One region of the Hydrogenophaga sp. SNF1 genome, then DNA from elsewhere that is predicted to be linked to it. Evidence: riboswitches for the same ligand, from Rfam matches in the RefSeq annotation. Region 1 holds a riboswitch; the other holds the start of a gene.
What was found. A riboswitch is a leader RNA that binds a small molecule or an ion and turns the genes downstream of it on or off. The one in region 1 is predicted to bind glycine.
Positions count from the first base shown of each region.

Region 1 (8,072 bases):
AGGTGCGGCGCCTGGCGCCCGACGAACCCCAGTCCTGGCGCGACCTGGGCCTGGCGCTGGACCAGTCCGGCGAGGCGCAGCGCGCGGTCGACACCCTGGTGGAGGTCGTCTCGCGGGCCTGGAACAACCGCTTCCCGGACATCGAGCTGATCGCGCTGGCCGAGCTCAACGCCATCGCCGCGCGCGCCGAGGCCACCGGCCGGCCGGTGGACCTGTCGCGCCTGGACCCGCGCCTGCGGCGCAACCTGCCGCTGGACCTGCGCGCCGTGCTGTCCTGGGACGCCGACAACACCGACATCGACCTCTGGGTGATCGACCCCAACGGCGAGCGCGCCTACTACGCCAACCGCCTCACCTACCAGGGCGGGCGCATGTCGCGCGACTTCGTCGGTGGCTACGGCCCCGAGGAGTTCTCGCTGCGCCACGCCAAGCCCGGCACCTACACGGTGAAGGCGCAGTTCTATGGCCACCGCCAGCAGATCGTGGCGCCGGCCACCACGCTCATGCTGCGCCTGTCCACCGACTTCGGCCGAGCCACGCAGAATGACCAGGACGTGGTGCTGCGCCTCAGCGGCCGGGGCGACGAGGTCACCGTGGGCACCTTCACCGTGGGCGAAGGCGCCAGGCCATGAGGCGCGCCGCGCTGGCCGCGCGGCTGGCACTCGGCGCCGCGGCGGCCGTGGCAGGCGGGGCCACGCAGAACATCGTGCCGCGCGGCCGGGGCACGCTCACCTGAGCCCCAGGCGGTTGGGCGCGTGAGAGCGAAGCGCCCCCGCGATCGGTCCACACACCACCGGCCAGCGGCGGTGGCCGTTTCGAGCGCCTGCCGGTGCCGCAACGCCCGGTCCATGGGCTGCCGGGCCTCGCCCACGCCCGACGAATGCCGTCAGGGCCACCGCGTGGCCGCCGCCCGCCTCAGTCCGCCAAGTCCCCGATCGGCACGCAGCTGCAGAACAGGTTGCGGTCGCCGTAGACGTTGTCCACGCGGCCCACGGGCGGCCAGTACTTGGCGTGTGCGCGCGTGTCCAGCACGGCGGCGCCGGTCTCGCGCGGGTAGGCGCGCGTCCACTCGCCCTTGAGCAGGCTGGCCGCGGTGTGCGGCGCGTGCTTCAGGGGGTTGTCGTCCTGCGGCCATTCGCCTTTTTCGACACGGCGGATTTCCTCGCGGATGGCGATCATGGCCTCGATGAAGCGGTCGATCTCCTCCAGCGTCTCGCTCTCGGTGGGCTCCACCATCAGCGTGTTGGCCACGGGGAAGGACAGCGTGGGCGCGTGGAAACCGTAGTCGATCAGGCGCTTGGCCACGTCCTCGGCCATCACGCCGCTGGTGTCTTTCAGGTCGCGCAGGTCGAGGATGCACTCGTGCGCCACATGCCCGTTGGCGCTCGCGTACAGCGTGGGGAAGTGGTCCTTGAGGCGCGCGCTGATGTAGTTGGCCGAGAGGATGGCCGTCTCGGTGGCATGCCGCAGGCCTTCGGCGCCCATCATGCGGATGTACATCCACGAGATCGGCAGCACGGCCGCGTTGCCCAGCGGCGCGGCCGAGATGGCGCCCACGCCGTTGACCGGCAGGCCGCCGGCCGCGTGGCCAGGCAGGAAGGGCACCAGGTCGTCCACCACGCAGACCGGGCCCACGCCCGGGCCGCCGCCGCCGTGCGGGATGCAGAAGGTCTTGTGCAGGTTGAGGTGGCTCACGTCGCCGCCGAATTCGCCCGGCGCGGCCACGCCCACCAGGGCGTTCATGTTGGCGCCGTCCACGTAGACGCGCCCGCCGTGCTGGTGCACGAGCGCGCACAGTTCTTTCACCTGGGTCTCGAACACGCCGTGCGTGCTGGGGTAGGTGATCATCACCGCCGCCAGGTTCTTCGAGTGCTGCTCGCATTTGGCCTTCAGGTCGGCCAGGTCGACGTTGCCGTTCTCGTCGCACTTGGTGACCACGACCTGCAGGCCCACCATCTGCGCGCTGGCCGGGTTGGTGCCGTGCGCGCTGCTGGGGATCAGGCAGATGTTGCGGTGGCCTTCGCCGCGCGATCGGTGGTAGGCCTGGATCACCAGCAGGCCGGCGTACTCGCCCTGCGAACCGGCGTTGGGCTGCAGGCTGATGCCGGCGTAGCCGGTGGCCTCGCACAGCCAGTCGCGCAACTGCTGGTCGAGCAGGGCATAGCCCTGGCGCTGGTCGGCCGGGGCGAAGGGGTGCACGTTCGCGAACTCGGGCCAGGTGATGGGGATCATCTCGCTGGTGGCGTTCAGCTTCATGGTGCACGAGCCAAGCGGGATCATGCTGCGGTCCAGCGCGAGGTCCTTGTCCGACAGCATGCGGATGTAGCGCAGCATGCCGGTCTCGCTGTGGTGGGTGTTGAACACCGGGTGCGTGAGGAAGTCGCTGCGGCGGCGCAGGCCGTCGGGGATCAGCGGCTCCACGCCTTTCTCGAAGGCCTCCACGGAGGGCAGGGCCTGGCCGTCGGTCGCGAAGATCGTCCACAGCAGGGCGATGTCTTCGCGCGTGGTGGTTTCGTCCAGCGTGACGATCACATACCCGTCCCAGGCCCGGCGCAGGTTGGCGCCGTGGGCCACGGCACGGGCCATGAGCGCGTTCGCCCGGGCCGGGTCCACTCGCAGGGCGAGGGTGTCGAACACGCCCCGGTCGCCGTGGTGCGTGTCGGTGTAGCCCAGCTGGGCCAGGCCCTTGGCCAGGATGGCCGTGTAGGCCGCCACGCGCTGCGCGATGCGCTTCAAGCCCTGCGGGCCGTGGTACACGGCGTACATGCTGGCGATCACGGCGGGCAGCACCTGCGCGGTGCAGATGTTGCTGGTGGCCTTCTCGCGGCGGATGTGCTGCTCGCGCGTCTGCAGGGCCAGGCGGTAGGCCGGCTGGCCGTGGGCGTCCACGCTCACGCCCACCAGACGGCCGGGCAGGCTGCGCTTGAACTCGTCGCGGCAGGCCATGTAGGCGGCGTGCGGGCCGCCGTTGCCCATGGGCATGCCGAAGCGCTGCGTGGTGCCGACCACGATGTCGGCGCCCATCTCGCCGGGCGGCTTGATCAGGGTCAGGGCCAGCAGGTCGGCGGCCACGATGAAGGCGGCGTTCTTGCCGTGCACGGTGGCGGCGTCCGCCGTCCAGTCGTGCAGCCAGCCACTGGAGGCCGGGTACTGCGTGAAGGCGGCGAAGTAGTCGTCGGCCGCCAGCATGGCGTCCCATTCTTCGCCCGACATGGCCACGCGCACCTCCAGGCCCAGCGGTGCCGCGCGCGTCTGGATCACCTCGATGGTCTGCGGGTGCGTGTCGCCCGACACCACGAAGGCATGGCCCTTGGCCTTCACGGAGCGCTTGGCCAGCGTCATGGCCTCGGCCGCGGCCGTGGCCTCGTCGAGCATGGAGCCGTTGGCGATGTCCATGCCCGTCAGGTCGGTGACCATGGTCTGGAAGTTGACCAGCGCCTCCATTCGGCCTTGGGAGATCTCGGCCTGGTAGGGTGTGTAGGCCGTGTACCAGGCCGGGTTCTCCAGGATGTTGCGCAGGATGACGCCCGGTGTGTGGGTGCCGTGGTAGCCCTGGCCGATGAAGCTCTTGAGCAGCTTGTTCTGCCGCGCGATGCCCTGGAGCTCGGCCAGCGCGGCGGCCTCGGTCAGCGGCGCGGGCAGCTGCATGCCCTGGCGGCGCGCGATCGGGCGCGGCACGATGCTGTCGATCAGCGCGCGACGCGAGGCCTCGCCGATGACCGAGAGCATGTGGCGCTCGCCCGCTTCGTCGAGGCCGATGTGGCGCGCGACGAATTCGCTGGCGTTCTCGAGTTCACCCAGGGGCTTGACGGAGGGCATGAGCATGGCGGGCCTCGGTGGCGGGGGAAAAATCAGGCGTTGTCCTTGACGAACTTCTGGTAGGCCGGTTCGTCCATGAGCGGATCGAACTGGCCCATGTCCTTGATCAGGACCTTGAAGAACCAGCCCTTGCCCAGGGGGTCGCTGTTGGCCAGCGAGGGGTCGGCGCGCAGGGCTTCGTTGACCTCGGTCACCTCGCCGTCCAGCGGCATGTAGACGTCGGCCGCGGCCTTCACCGACTCGACCACGCCGGCGACCTCGCCCTTGGCGTAGGTGCGGCCCACCTCGGGCAGCTCGACGAAGACCACGTCGCCCAGCGCGTCCTGCGCGTGCAGGGTGATGCCGACGACGGCGGCCTCGTGGTCCTCGAGCTGGATCCACTCGTGATCGGGGGTGTACTTGACGGTCATGGTTGTGCTCCTGCGGCGATCAGCCGCGGTGGTAACGGTTGGGAACGAAAGGCAGGGAGGCCACCTGCATGGGCACGGCCTTGCCGCGCACCAGCGCGTTCAGGCGCGTGCCCACGGCCGCGAAGGCCGGTGGCACATAGCCCATGGCGATGGGCTGGTTGATGCTGGGGCCGAGCAGGCCGCTGGTGACTTCACCGAGGCGCTCGCCGGCCTCGCTCTGCAGTTCGGTGTGCTCGCGCACCGGCACCCGCTCCTGCGCGAGCAGGCCCACGCGCACGCGCGACAGGGGCGCGCTGCCATCGAGCTGCGCGAGCACGCGCTCGGCGCCAGGGAAGCCGCCCGCGCGCGCGCCGCCCGTGCGGCGCACCTTCTGCATGGCCCAGTTGAGCGCGGCTTCCACGGGGGTCGTGGTGGTGTCGATGTCGTTGCCATAGAGACACAGGCCGGCTTCCAGGCGCAGCGAGTTGCGCGCGCCCAGGCCGACGGGTTTCACCTCGGGCTGCGCGAGCAGGGCGCGCGCGAAGGCCTCGGTGTCGGCCGCGGCCAGCGAGATCTCGAAGCCGTCCTCGCCGGTGTAGCCGCTGCGCGTGGCGAACAGGGGCTTGCCCTGCCAGCTGAAGGCGCCACCGGTCATGAAGACCAGCTTCTCCACGCCGGGCAGCAGGCGCTGCAGGGCCGTCACGGCCCGCGGGCCCTGCAGCGCGAGCAGGCCGCGGTCGAATTGCGGCTCCACGGTGCAGCGCGCGCCGATGCGCTCGACGATGTGCTTGAGGTCGCCGTGCTTGCAGGCGCCGTTGACGATGACGAAAAGGTCGTCGCCCCGGTTCACGAACATCAGGTCGTCGATGACCGTGCCCTCGTCGCTGAGCAGCAGGCCGTAGCGCTGCTTGCCGGGCGCCAGGCCGATCACGTCCACCGGCATCAGGCTTTCGAAGGCGGTGGCCGCGTCGGGGCCGATGAGCCGCAGCTGTCCCATGTGCGAGACGTCGAACAGGCCGGCGGCTTCGCGCGTGTGCAGGTGCTCGGCCATGAGGCCGGCCGGGTACTGCACCGGCATGCTGTAGCCCGCGAAGGGCACCAGGCGCGCGCCCAGTTCGAGGTGCAGCGCGTGCAGCGGGGTCTTGAGGAGGTCGGTGGAAGCGTCGGCGGACACGGCGGGTTCTCTGGCGGGGGCAGGCCCCTCGCGGGGCGGGACACGGGTTCATCCGTGCGCTGCCCCACTGTCCGCTTTACCTGAGAGATTCACGCGGGCGATGCCGCGCTTGCTCCTTCGGTGGACCCCATCGGGTGGGGCCTCTCTCCAGGGGGGATCGCCCGCCGGGTGGCGGGCGTTTGCCAGTCCTTTTGCCTGAGCGTTCGGGGCCTGATCCGGCCCCTGCGCCTTCGGCGGTTCCCCGGGGGAACGCTCTCCTGACAATGCGGCGAATTCTAGCCGGGAACCCGGCGTGCACGGACAACGCCACCCGGCGTCCCCAGGGGCGCGAGGGCGCGCTCAGGCGTCCTGCGGGGCGGTCTCGGGCAGCACCTTCGCCAGGCGCTCGCTGATCGAGGCGGCGCGCTCGGCGCCCGCGACACGCTCGATCTCGGTGAGCATGTCCTGGCCCACGGCCATCATGCTGGCGGCGTCGCGCGCCTCGCGCAGCGCCTGGCGGAAGCGGTCGGCCAGGGCGCGGTCGCGCGCGGCGAACATGCGGTCGGACAGGTCGAACAGGAACATGCGCGCGCTGGCCAGCGAGCGTGGCCCGCTGAAGGTGTCCACCGAGCCGCGCGGGGGCGGCGGCACCGGGCGCGCGGGCGGCTCGGCCGGGGCTTCGTCGATCAGGTAGCCGTCGGCCAGCAGCGCCTCCACCATGGCGCGGCCTTCGCCATGGAAGAGGGCATGGAGCGACGCGGTGGACTTGCGGCCATCGGCCACCAGCAGGATGGCGCGCTCGCGCTGGCCCAGCGAGCGCTGGCCCGGGAGCAGTTCGGTGCGGCCTTTGTCGGTCTTGATGAGCATGTGCGGTGCGCAGGCAGCGGTGGACGCCGCACTCTGGGCGGGGCGCATGACGCTCGCGTGTCACGCGGGCGTGAAAAAGCCGCCCGGGGGCGGCTTCGTGGCGATCGCGTGAGAGACGTCACACGCCCGCGGCCTCACATGCCCGCGTAGTTCGGACCGCCGCCGCCTTCGGGCGTTACCCACACGATGTTCTGGGTCGGGTCCTTGATGTCGCAGGTCTTGCAGTGCACGCAGTTCTGCGCGTTGATCTGCAGGCGGTCCTCGCCCGCATCGGTTTTCACGAACTCGTACACGCCGGCCGGGCAGTAGCGGCTTTCCGGGCCCGCGTACTTTGCCAGGTTCACCTGCACCGGCACCGTGCTGTTCTTCAGCGTCAGGTGCGCGGGCTGGTTTTCCTCGTGGTTGGTGTTGGAGACGAAGACGCTGGAGAGGCGGTCGAAGCTGAGCACGCCGTCCGGCTTGGGGTAGGCGATCTTGGGCATCTGGTCCGCGGGCTTGAGGTACTCGTGGTCGGGCTTGTCGCGGTGCAGGGTCCAGGGCGGCGCGCTCACGCCGATCTTGGGCAGGAACCACTGCTCGATGCCCGTCATCAGCTTGCCGATGGTCGGGCCCTTCTTGAACCAGGCCTTGAAGTTGCGGGTCTGCCAGAGTTCCTCGTGCAGCCAGCTTTTCTCGAAGGCCGCGGGGTAGGCCGAGAGCTCGTCGCTCGAACGGCCGGCCGTCACGGCCTCGAAGGCCGCCTCGGCGCAGAGCATGCCGCTCTTGATGGCCGCGTGGCTGCCCTTGATGCGCGCGGCGTTCAGGTAGCCCGCGTCGCAGCCCACCAGCGCGCCGCCGGGGAACACCGTCTTGGGCATGGCCTGCGGCGTGCCGTTGTTGATGGCGCGCGCGCCGTAGCCCAGGCGCTTGCCGCCTTCGATGTGCGCCTTGATCGCCGGGTGCGTCTTCCAGCGCTGCATCTCCTCGAAGGGCGAGAGCCAGGGGTTGCTGTAGTCCAGCCCGATGACGAAGCCCAGCGTGACCTTGTTGTCCTCGAGGTGGTAGAGGAAGCCGCCGCCGAAGGTGTCGTCCGTCATGGGCCAGCCGGCGGTGTGCACCACCAGGCCGGGCCTGGCCTTGTCGGCCGGGATCTCCCACAGCTCCTTGACGCCGATGGCCCAGCTCGACGGGTCCTTGCCCTTGTCGAGGTCGAACTTGGCGATGAGCTGCTTGCCCAGGTGGCCGCGAGCGCCCTCGGCGAACACGGTGTACTTGGCGTGCAGCTCCATGCCGAGCTGGAAGGCCTCGGTGGGCTCGCCGTCCTTGCCGATGCCCTGGTTGCCCGTGGCCACGCCCTTGACGGAGCCGTCGTCGTTGTAGAGCACCTCGGCGGCGGTGAAGCCGGGGAAGATCTCCACGCCCAGGGCCTCGGCCTGCTCGGCCAGCCACTTCACCACGTTGCCCAGGCTGATGACGTAGCAGCCCTCGTTGTGGAAGTTGCGCGGCATCAGGAAATCGGGCGTGCGGCTCGAGCCCGTCTCGCTGAGCATGAGCAGGTCGTCGCCCGTGACGGGCTGGTTCAGCGGCGCGCCGCGCGCTTTCCAGTCGGGGAACAGCTCGTTGATGGCGCGCGGGTCCATCACCGCGCCCGAGAGGATGTGCGCGCCGGGCTCGGAGCCCTTCTCCAGCACGCAGACGTTGACCTCCTTGCCTTGCTCGGCGGCCAGCTGCTTCAGTCGGATGGCGGTGGACAGGCCGGCCGGGCCGGCGCCGACCACGACCACGTCGTACTCCATGGCTTCGCGGGGACCGAACTGGGCCAGGATCTGATCATGCGTCATGGGGGGTCTCGCTCATAATGTTTG
Region 1 is NZ_CP139793.1:1,742,763-1,750,834, forward strand. It holds gene SOM08_RS08435 (VIT domain-containing protein) at 1-632, shown strand, start outside; gene gcvP (aminomethyl-transferring glycine dehydrogenase) at 916-3,825, opposite strand; gene gcvH (glycine cleavage system protein GcvH) at 3,852-4,229, opposite strand; gene gcvT (glycine cleavage system aminomethyltransferase GcvT) at 4,249-5,382, opposite strand; glycine riboswitch at 5,440-5,543, opposite strand; glycine riboswitch at 5,556-5,652, opposite strand; gene SOM08_RS08455 (hypothetical protein) at 5,722-6,228, opposite strand; gene SOM08_RS08460 (electron transfer flavoprotein-ubiquinone oxidoreductase) at 6,363-8,048, opposite strand.

Region 2 (8,072 bases), 2.2 Mb from region 1:
TTCCGCGCCAAGTGAAGCGCCTGTACTGAACGTTTACCGGATTTCTAGGAGAAGAAAATGAGAGTTTCGGCTTCGGTCAAGAAGATGTGCCGCAACTGCAAGATCATCAAACGCCACGGCGTCGTGCGTGTGATCTGCACCGATCCCCGCCACAAGCAGCGTCAAGGCTGATCGATTCGTCAAGAGGATTCACATGGCTCGTATTGCAGGCATCAACATTCCGCCGCACAAGCACGCCGAGATCGGCCTGACGGCGATCTTCGGTATCGGCCGCACCCGCGCTCGCCAGATCTGCGACGCGTGCGGCATCGCGTACAGCAAGAAGATCAAGGACCTCTCCGACGCGGAGCTCGAGAAGGTGCGTGACCAGGTGGGCACGTTCACCATCGAGGGTGACCTGCGCCGCGAGACCACGATGAACATCAAGCGCCTGATGGACATCGGCTGCTACCGTGGCTTCCGCCATCGCCGCGGCCTGCCGATGCGTGGTCAGCGCACCAAGACCAACGCACGCACGCGCAAGGGTCCGCGCAAGGCCGCCCAGTCGCTGAAGAAGTAATCGGTTCGAAGGAAAACCATGGCCAAGTCCCCCTCCAGCAGCGCCGCCGCCCGCGTTCGCAAGAAAGTCCGCAAGAACATCGCGGACGGCATTGCGCACGTGCACGCGTCGTTCAACAACACCATCATCACCATCACCGACCGCCAGGGCAACGCGCTGTCGTGGGCGTCGTCGGGTGGCCAGGGCTTCAAGGGTTCGCGCAAGTCGACGCCCTTCGCGGCCCAGGTGGCCTCCGAAGTGGCCGGTCGCGCCGCGATGGAACAGGGCATCAAGAACCTCGACGTCGAGATCAAGGGCCCCGGCCCGGGTCGCGAGTCGTCGGTGCGTGCGCTGGGTGCCCTGGGCATCCGCATCACCTCGATTTCCGACGTGACGCCCGTGCCCCACAACGGCTGCCGCCCCCAAAAGCGCCGCCGCATCTGAGCCCGTCTTCACCGGGCATCTGGCTTCGCGCTAGAATGCCGGGTTCTCCGAGCGCCACCGCAGTCATGCTGCGGTGGCATTTTTGCTAAGCCCACCGCCCCCGCCATCGCGGGATGGCTCCCGCAATCACAGTCCCTGTGGGTTGCGGCAGACGACAAAAGGAAACCAACGTGGCACGTTACCTCGGCCCCAAGGCCAAACTGTCCCGTCGCGAAGCCAGCGACCTGCTGCTCAAGAGCGCGCGCCGCTCGATCAGCGACAAGGCCAAGTTCGACTCCAAGCCCGGCCAGCACGGCCGCACCTCGGGCCAGCGCACCTCCGACTTCGGCGTGCAGCTGCGCGAGAAGCAGAAGGTCAAGCGCACCTACGGCGTGCTCGAGCGCCAGTTCCGCCGCTACTTCGCCGAGGCCGACCGCCGCCGCGGCAACACCGGCGCCAACCTGCTGTTCCTGCTCGAGTCGCGCCTGGACAACGTCGTGTTCCGCATGGGCTTTGCTTCCACCCGTGCCGAAGCGCGCCAGATCGTGTCGCACAAGGCCATCACGGTGAACGGCCAGTCGGTCAACATCCCGTCCTTCCTGGTCAAGGCCGGTGACGTGGTCGCTGTGCGCGAGAAGTCCAAGAAGCAGGCCCGTGTGATCGAGGCGCTGGAACTGGCCAAGCAGATCGGCTTCCCCGGTTGGGTTGAAGTGTCGGTCGACAAGGTTGAAGGCGTCTTCAAGAAGACCCCTGACCGCGATGAATTCGGCTCGGACATCAACGAGTCGCTCATCGTCGAACTGTATTCGCGTTAATCCCGTCCCCGGCCGGGCGCGGCATCCGCTGCGTCGCCGGGCCATTCCATGCTCCGTCTGCCTTATCGGTGTAACGAGCCGAGGGAACTGAAGGAAGTCTGAATGCTGAACAACCTGCTCAAGCCCAAGTCCATCAACGTCGAGCAACTCTCGGCCAATCGCGCCAAGGTCACGCTGGAGCCCTTCGAACGCGGCTACGGGCACACCCTGGGCAACGCCCTGCGCCGCGTGCTGCTGTCGTCCATGGTGGGCCATGCCCCCACCGAAGTGACCATTGCTGGCGTGGTGCACGAATACTCGTCCATCGACGGCGTTCAGGAAGACGTGGTCAACCTGTTGCTCAACCTCAAGGGCGTGGTGTTCAAGCTCCACAACCGCGACGAGGTGACCCTGAGTCTGCGCAAGGACGGTGAGGGGGTCGTGACGGCCGCCGACATCCAGACGCCGCACGACGTCGAGATCGTCAACCCCGACCACGTCATCGCCACGCTGTCGGCCGGTGCCAAGCTGGACATGCAGATCAAGGTCGAAAAGGGCCGCGGCTACGTGCCTGGCACGCTGCGCCGTGGCGACGAAGCCGCCCGCTCGATCGGCCGCATCGTCCTCGACGCGTCCTTCTCGCCGGTCAAGCGCGTGAGTTACACGGTGGAAAGCGCCCGCGTCGAGCAGCGCACCGACCTCGACAAGCTGGTGCTCGAGATCGAGACCAACGGCTCCATTGGCCCCGAAGAGGCCGTGCGCGCCTCGGCCAAGATCCTCGTTGAACAGCTCGCCGTGTTCGCCCAGCTGGAAGGCGCCGACCTCTTCACGGAGGCGCCGCAACAGCGCAGCTCGCAGCAGTTCGACCCGATCCTGCTGCGCCCTGTGGACGAGCTCGAACTCACCGTGCGTTCGGCGAACTGCCTGAAGGCCGAGAACATCTATTACATCGGTGACCTGATCCAGCGCACCGAGAACGAGTTGCTCAAGACCCCGAACCTGGGCCGCAAGTCGCTCAACGAAATCAAGGAAGTGTTGGCCTCGCGTGGTCTCACGCTGGGCATGAAGCTCGAGAACTGGCCGCCCGCCGGCCTCGACAAGCACTGATCTCAACCCCTGAGCCCTCGGGCCAGGCCATGACGAACCGCCGGTACCTGATACGGCCGGCGGCAAAAGACGGAAAGGAAACACCATGCGTCACGGACACGGACTTCGCAAACTCAACCGCACCAGCGAGCACCGCCTCGCGATGCTGCGCAACATGATGAACTCGCTGCTCACGCACGAGGCCATCAAGACCACGCTGCCCAAGGCCAAGGAACTGCGCCGGGTCGTCGAGCCCATGATCACCCTGGCCAAAGAGCCGACGGTGGCCAACCGCCGCCTGGCCTTCAACCGCCTGCGCGATCGCGACGTGGTGGTCAAGCTGTTCGACGAACTCGGCCCGCGCTTCAAGGCCCGTCCCGGTGGCTACACCCGCATCCTGAAGATGGGTTTCCGCGTGGGCGACAACGCGCCCATGGCCCTGGTGGAGCTGGTTGACCGCGCCGAACCGGCCGCCGATGCCGGTGAAGCCGACAAAGCGTGATATAATTTTTGGCTTGACGCGGAGTGGAGCAGCCTGGTAGCTCGTTGGGCTCATAACCCAAAGGTCGCAAGTTCAAATCTTGCCTCCGCAACCAAACAAACCCAGTGCCAGCTGGTGAAGAAGGCCCTCGAATCGAGGGCCTTTTTTCTTGGTGGCGCCGCGAATGCCTGCCGCGCGCGGCGTCGGCCGGCGACGGCCCGGATGCCATAATCGCCGCACTGCGGGAGAGCGGGGCCCCGGGCCCCCGCCGAAGGCGCAAACTCCCATCATCGCTCAGGCACCAGGACCGCAGTCACCCATTTCGCCGACTGGAGAGCGGCCGTCGCACGGCCCACCGAAGGGGCAAGCCGCGTCAGCGGCTGAAACTCTCAGGTTCAAGGACAGAGGGGGAGGCGCAGCAGGATCGCATCGATGCGACGCGATCGCCTGCGACCACCTATTGGAGTCCTGGTGCCTTCTCCCCATCCGCACACCCCCCCGTCCCGGGGCGCGTCGACGCGCTTTGTCATTGCCCTTGTCCTGGGACTGCTCGCGGGTCTCTCGCTGGGCGGCGCCTACGCGCTTCACCGCCTGTGGCAGGAGCTGCCCAGCGTGGCGGCCCTGACCGACTACCGCCCCAAGCTGCCGCTGCGCATCCACGCCCGGGACGGCCGCCTGTTGGCCGAATACGGTGAGGAGCGCCGCGAGCTCGTGGCGATCGAGCAGATCCCCAAGCGCATGCGCGAGGCGCTGCTGGCCATCGAGGACGCGGGCTTCTACGCGCACCGCGGCGTGGACTTCTCCGGCCTGGCGCGCGCCGCCTGGAGCAACCTGTTCGCCGGGGGGCGCGCGCAGGGCGGCAGCACCATCACCATGCAAGTGGCCCGCATGTTCTTTCTCAGTCCCGAGAAGACCTACCGCCGCAAGATCATGGAGGTGCTGCTGGCCTGCAAGCTCGAGGCGCACCACGACAAGGACACCCTGCTCGAGCTCTACATGAACCAGGTCTACCTGGGTGAACGGGCCTATGGCTTTGCCGCCGCCGCCTCGGTGTACTTCGACAAGGCGCTGCATGAGCTCACGCTGGCCGAGGCCGCGATGCTGGCGGGCCTGCCCAAGGCGCCCTCGGCCTACAACCCCGTGGTCAACCGCGAGCGCGCCGTGGTGCGGCAGCGCTACATCCTGTCGCGCCTGTTGGCGCTCGGCTGGATCGACCAGGACGCGCACGACCAGGCCCAGGCCGAGCCCCTGGTCCTGCGCTCGCCCGAGCGCTTGGGTGGGCTGCACGTGGGGCATGCCGTGGAGCAGGCCCGCCAGCGGGTGGTGGAGCGTTTCGGCGACGCGGCGTACACGCGCGGTCTGGACGTGGTCCTCAGCATCGACGCGGACCTGCAGCGCGAGGCCATGCGCGCGCTGCGCGGCGGTTTGCTGCGCGCCCAGCAGCAGCGCGGCTACGCCGGACCGGAAGCCCGGCTGCCGCCGCCCTGGCGATTCGACCGGCCGGGGCTGCGGCGCGCGCTGGCCCCGTACCCCGACAGCGGCGAGCTGCAGGCGACCCTGGTGCGCGAGGTGTCGTCCGCGGGGCTGCAGGCCCACCTGCGCGACGGCAGCGCCATCGCGCTGGCGCACCGCGCCGGGCGGGGCCCGCGCATCGAGGTCGGTTCGGTGATCCGCGTGCAGCGCGACGCGGCACAGGGCTGGCGCCTGGCCCAGCTGCCGCGAATGGAGGGCGCCCTGGTCTCCATCGACATGGACACCGGTCACATCCTGGCCCTGGCCGGCGGCTTCGACCCGCGCCTGGGCCAGTACGACCACGCCATGCAGGCCCTGCGCCAACCCGGCTCCACCTTCAAGCCATTCGTCTACTCCGCGGCGCTGGAGCGCGGCTACTTCCCCGGCACGCTGGTGGAAGACCGCCAGCGCGTGGTGACGCCGGCCGCCCCGGGGCGCCGCGCCTGGGCTCCCCGCAACCACGGCGACCGCTACGACGGCTTCGTGACGGCCCGCGACGCGCTGGCGCGGTCCCGCAACGTGGCCACGGTGAACCTGATGGAGGCGGCGGGTGCGGTGTACGTGCGCGATTTCGCGGCGCGCTTCGGCTTCGATCCGCAACACAACCCGGCGGCCCTGCCACTGGCCCTGGGCGCGGGCGCGGTCTCGCCGCTGGGGCTGGCGCAGGCCTACGCGGTGTTCGGCAGCGGCGGCGAATGGCGTCCCGCCGTGCTGATCACCCGCGTGAGCGAGCGTGGCGGCGCGGTGCTGTACGACGCCGCCGACCCCGCGCCGGCGTTGCGCTCCGTCTCCGAGCGCAACGCCTACATCGTGGACAGCATGCTGCGCGACGTCGTGCAGCAGGGCACGGCGCGGCGTGCCCTGCGCCTGGGCCGCCCCGACGTGGCGGGCAAGACCGGCACCTCCAACCAGGCCCGCGACGTGTGGTTCGCGGGCTATTCGTCGGGGGTGTCCACCGTGGTGTGGATGGGCTACGACCAGCCGCGCAGCCTGGGCCGGGCCACCGGGGCCACGCACGCGCTGCCCGTGTGGACCGAGTTCATGGCCAGCGCCGTGGCTGGCCGCTCGCCGCGCCAGCGCGAGCGGCCTGGCGGCGTCGTGGTCCATGCCGGCGACTACGCCTATGCCGAGTACGCGGCCAGCGTTTGCGTGCAGGACGACAACGACCGGGTGGCGGGGCCGTTCGACTGCGCGCCGGATGCGCCCGGCGGGGCGCCGCCGGGTTGAGGGCGCGCAGGCCGCCGCGGCGGCCCGCGCGCCGGTGCGTCAGCCGCGCGCCTCGCTCAGTCGCTGCCCGGTCCGGGCCGGTGCGCCGCTGCGGTCCAGCAGGCCCAGCACCACCTGCAGCGCCAGCGCCACGGCACCGCCGATGAACACCAGGTCGCCGAAGGTGCGCACCCAGCGCAGCGTCTGCAGCAGCGGCTGCTGCATGAAGGTCTCGCTGCGGGCGTACCACAGGCCCTCGCCCACGCTCGCCATGAACTGGATGAAGCCGATCGGCAGCAGGCTGGTGAAGATCATCAGCACCAGGCCCAGGTTCAGGCCCCAGAAGCCGGCCTTCATCAGCGGCTCGCTGAACACGGCGCGGGGCCGCAGGTAGCGCAACACCATCAGCGTGAAGCCCAGTGCCAGGAAGCCATAGACGCCGAACAGGGCCGCGTGCGCGTGCACGGGCGTGGTGTTCAGGCCCTGGATGTAGTACAGCGAGATCGGCGGGTTGATCATGAAGCCGAAGACGCCCGCGCCCAGCATGTTCCAGAAGGCCACGGCGACGAAGCACAGCAGCGGCCACTTCAGGTCGTCCATCCAGGGCGCGCGGGTCTTCAGGCGCCAGTTCTCGAAGGCCTCGTGGCCCAGCACGATCAGTGGCACCACCTCCAGCGCGCTGAACGAGGCGCCCACGGCCATGACCGGCGTGGTGGTGCCCGCGAAGTACAGGTGGTGGAAGGTGCCCGGGATGCCGCCCAGCAGGAACAGCGAGGCCGAGGCCAGGCTGGCCGTGGTGGCCATGCGGCGCGACACCAGCCCCATGCTGGAGAAAACGAAGGCCAGGGCGGTGGTGGCGAAGACCTCGAAGAAGCCCTCCACCCACAGGTGCACCACCCACCAGCGCCAGTACTCCATCACCGACAGGCTGGTGCGCTCGCCGTAGAACAGGCCCGCGCCGTAGAACAGGCCGATCGCGCCGACCGAGGCCGTGAGCAGGGCCAGCAGGTTCTTGTCCTGGCCGTCGCGCGCGAACAGCGCGGGCAGCACGCCGCGCAGCATCAGCACCAGCCAGAGCAGGATGCCGACCCACTTGAGGATCTGCCAGATCCGTCCCAGGTCCACGTACTCGTAGCCCTGGTGGCCCAGCCAGAAGTTCCACTCGGGCGGCATCTTCTGCGCGATGGCCAGGTAGTTGCCCACGAAGGAACCGACGCAGACGAAGACCAGCGCCCAGAACAGCACGTCCACGCCCAGCTTCTGGAACCTCGGGTCCTTGCCGCCGTTGATGACAGGCGCGAGAAACAGGCCCACCGCCAGGAAGCCGGTGGCGATCCAGAACAGCGCGGCCTGGATGTGCCAGGTGCGCGTGAGCGAGTAGGGGAACCACTGCGACAGGTCGATGCCGTAGAAGCTGCGCTCCACGGTGTAGTGGGCGGTGAAGCCGCCGATGAAGACCTGGAAGACGAACAGCGCGACCACCAGGAACAGGTATTTGCCCAGCGCGCGCTGCGAGGGCGTGAGCGCGAAGGCCGTCAGCGGGTCGCGCGCCGGTGCGGCCGGCAGCGGCTCGTCGTGGTCGCGCAGGAAGGCCCAGGCCCAGACCAGCAGGCCGATGCCCGCCAGCAGGATGACCACGCTGGCGATGGACCAGACCACGTTCTCCTTGCTGGGCACGTTGCCGATCAACGGTTCATGCGGCCAGTTGTTGGTGTAGGTCACCGGCGTGCCGGGCCGCTCGGTGGCCGCGGCCCAGGCGGTCCAGAAGAAGAATTGCGCGAGCCGCTCGCGCCGCGTGGCGCTGGGCAGGGTGTTCTCCTTCATCGCAAAGCTCTCGCGGCTCTTGGCCAGCGCGGGCGCGTCGGAGAACAGCTGGTCGTAGTAGGCGGCCGTGTGCGCCATGGCCTGCGCGCGCCGCTCGCTCACCACCAGCGCGCCATCGGCGCCGACGCCATTGGCGCGGTACTCGGCCCGCAGCTCGGCGCGCAGCGCGCCCTGCAGGCTGGCGTCGAGGTCCGCGTAAGCCCGCCCG
Region 2 is NZ_CP139793.1:3,969,844-3,977,915, reverse strand. It holds gene infA (translation initiation factor IF-1) at 1-15, shown strand, start outside; gene rpmJ (50S ribosomal protein L36) at 58-171, shown strand; gene rpsM (30S ribosomal protein S13) at 194-559, shown strand; gene rpsK (30S ribosomal protein S11) at 578-982, shown strand; gene rpsD (30S ribosomal protein S4) at 1,153-1,776, shown strand; gene SOM08_RS19010 (DNA-directed RNA polymerase subunit alpha) at 1,879-2,862, shown strand; gene rplQ (50S ribosomal protein L17) at 2,948-3,343, shown strand; tRNA gene SOM08_RS19000 (tRNA-Met) at 3,361-3,437, shown strand; glycine riboswitch at 3,642-3,737, shown strand; gene SOM08_RS18995 (PBP1A family penicillin-binding protein) at 3,794-6,061, shown strand; gene SOM08_RS18990 (nitric-oxide reductase large subunit) at 6,101-8,072, opposite strand, start outside.
Region 2: linked by a shared signal. The riboswitch ahead of SOM08_RS18995 (PBP1A family penicillin-binding protein) and the one ahead of gcvT (glycine cleavage system aminomethyltransferase GcvT) in region 1 are both predicted to bind glycine.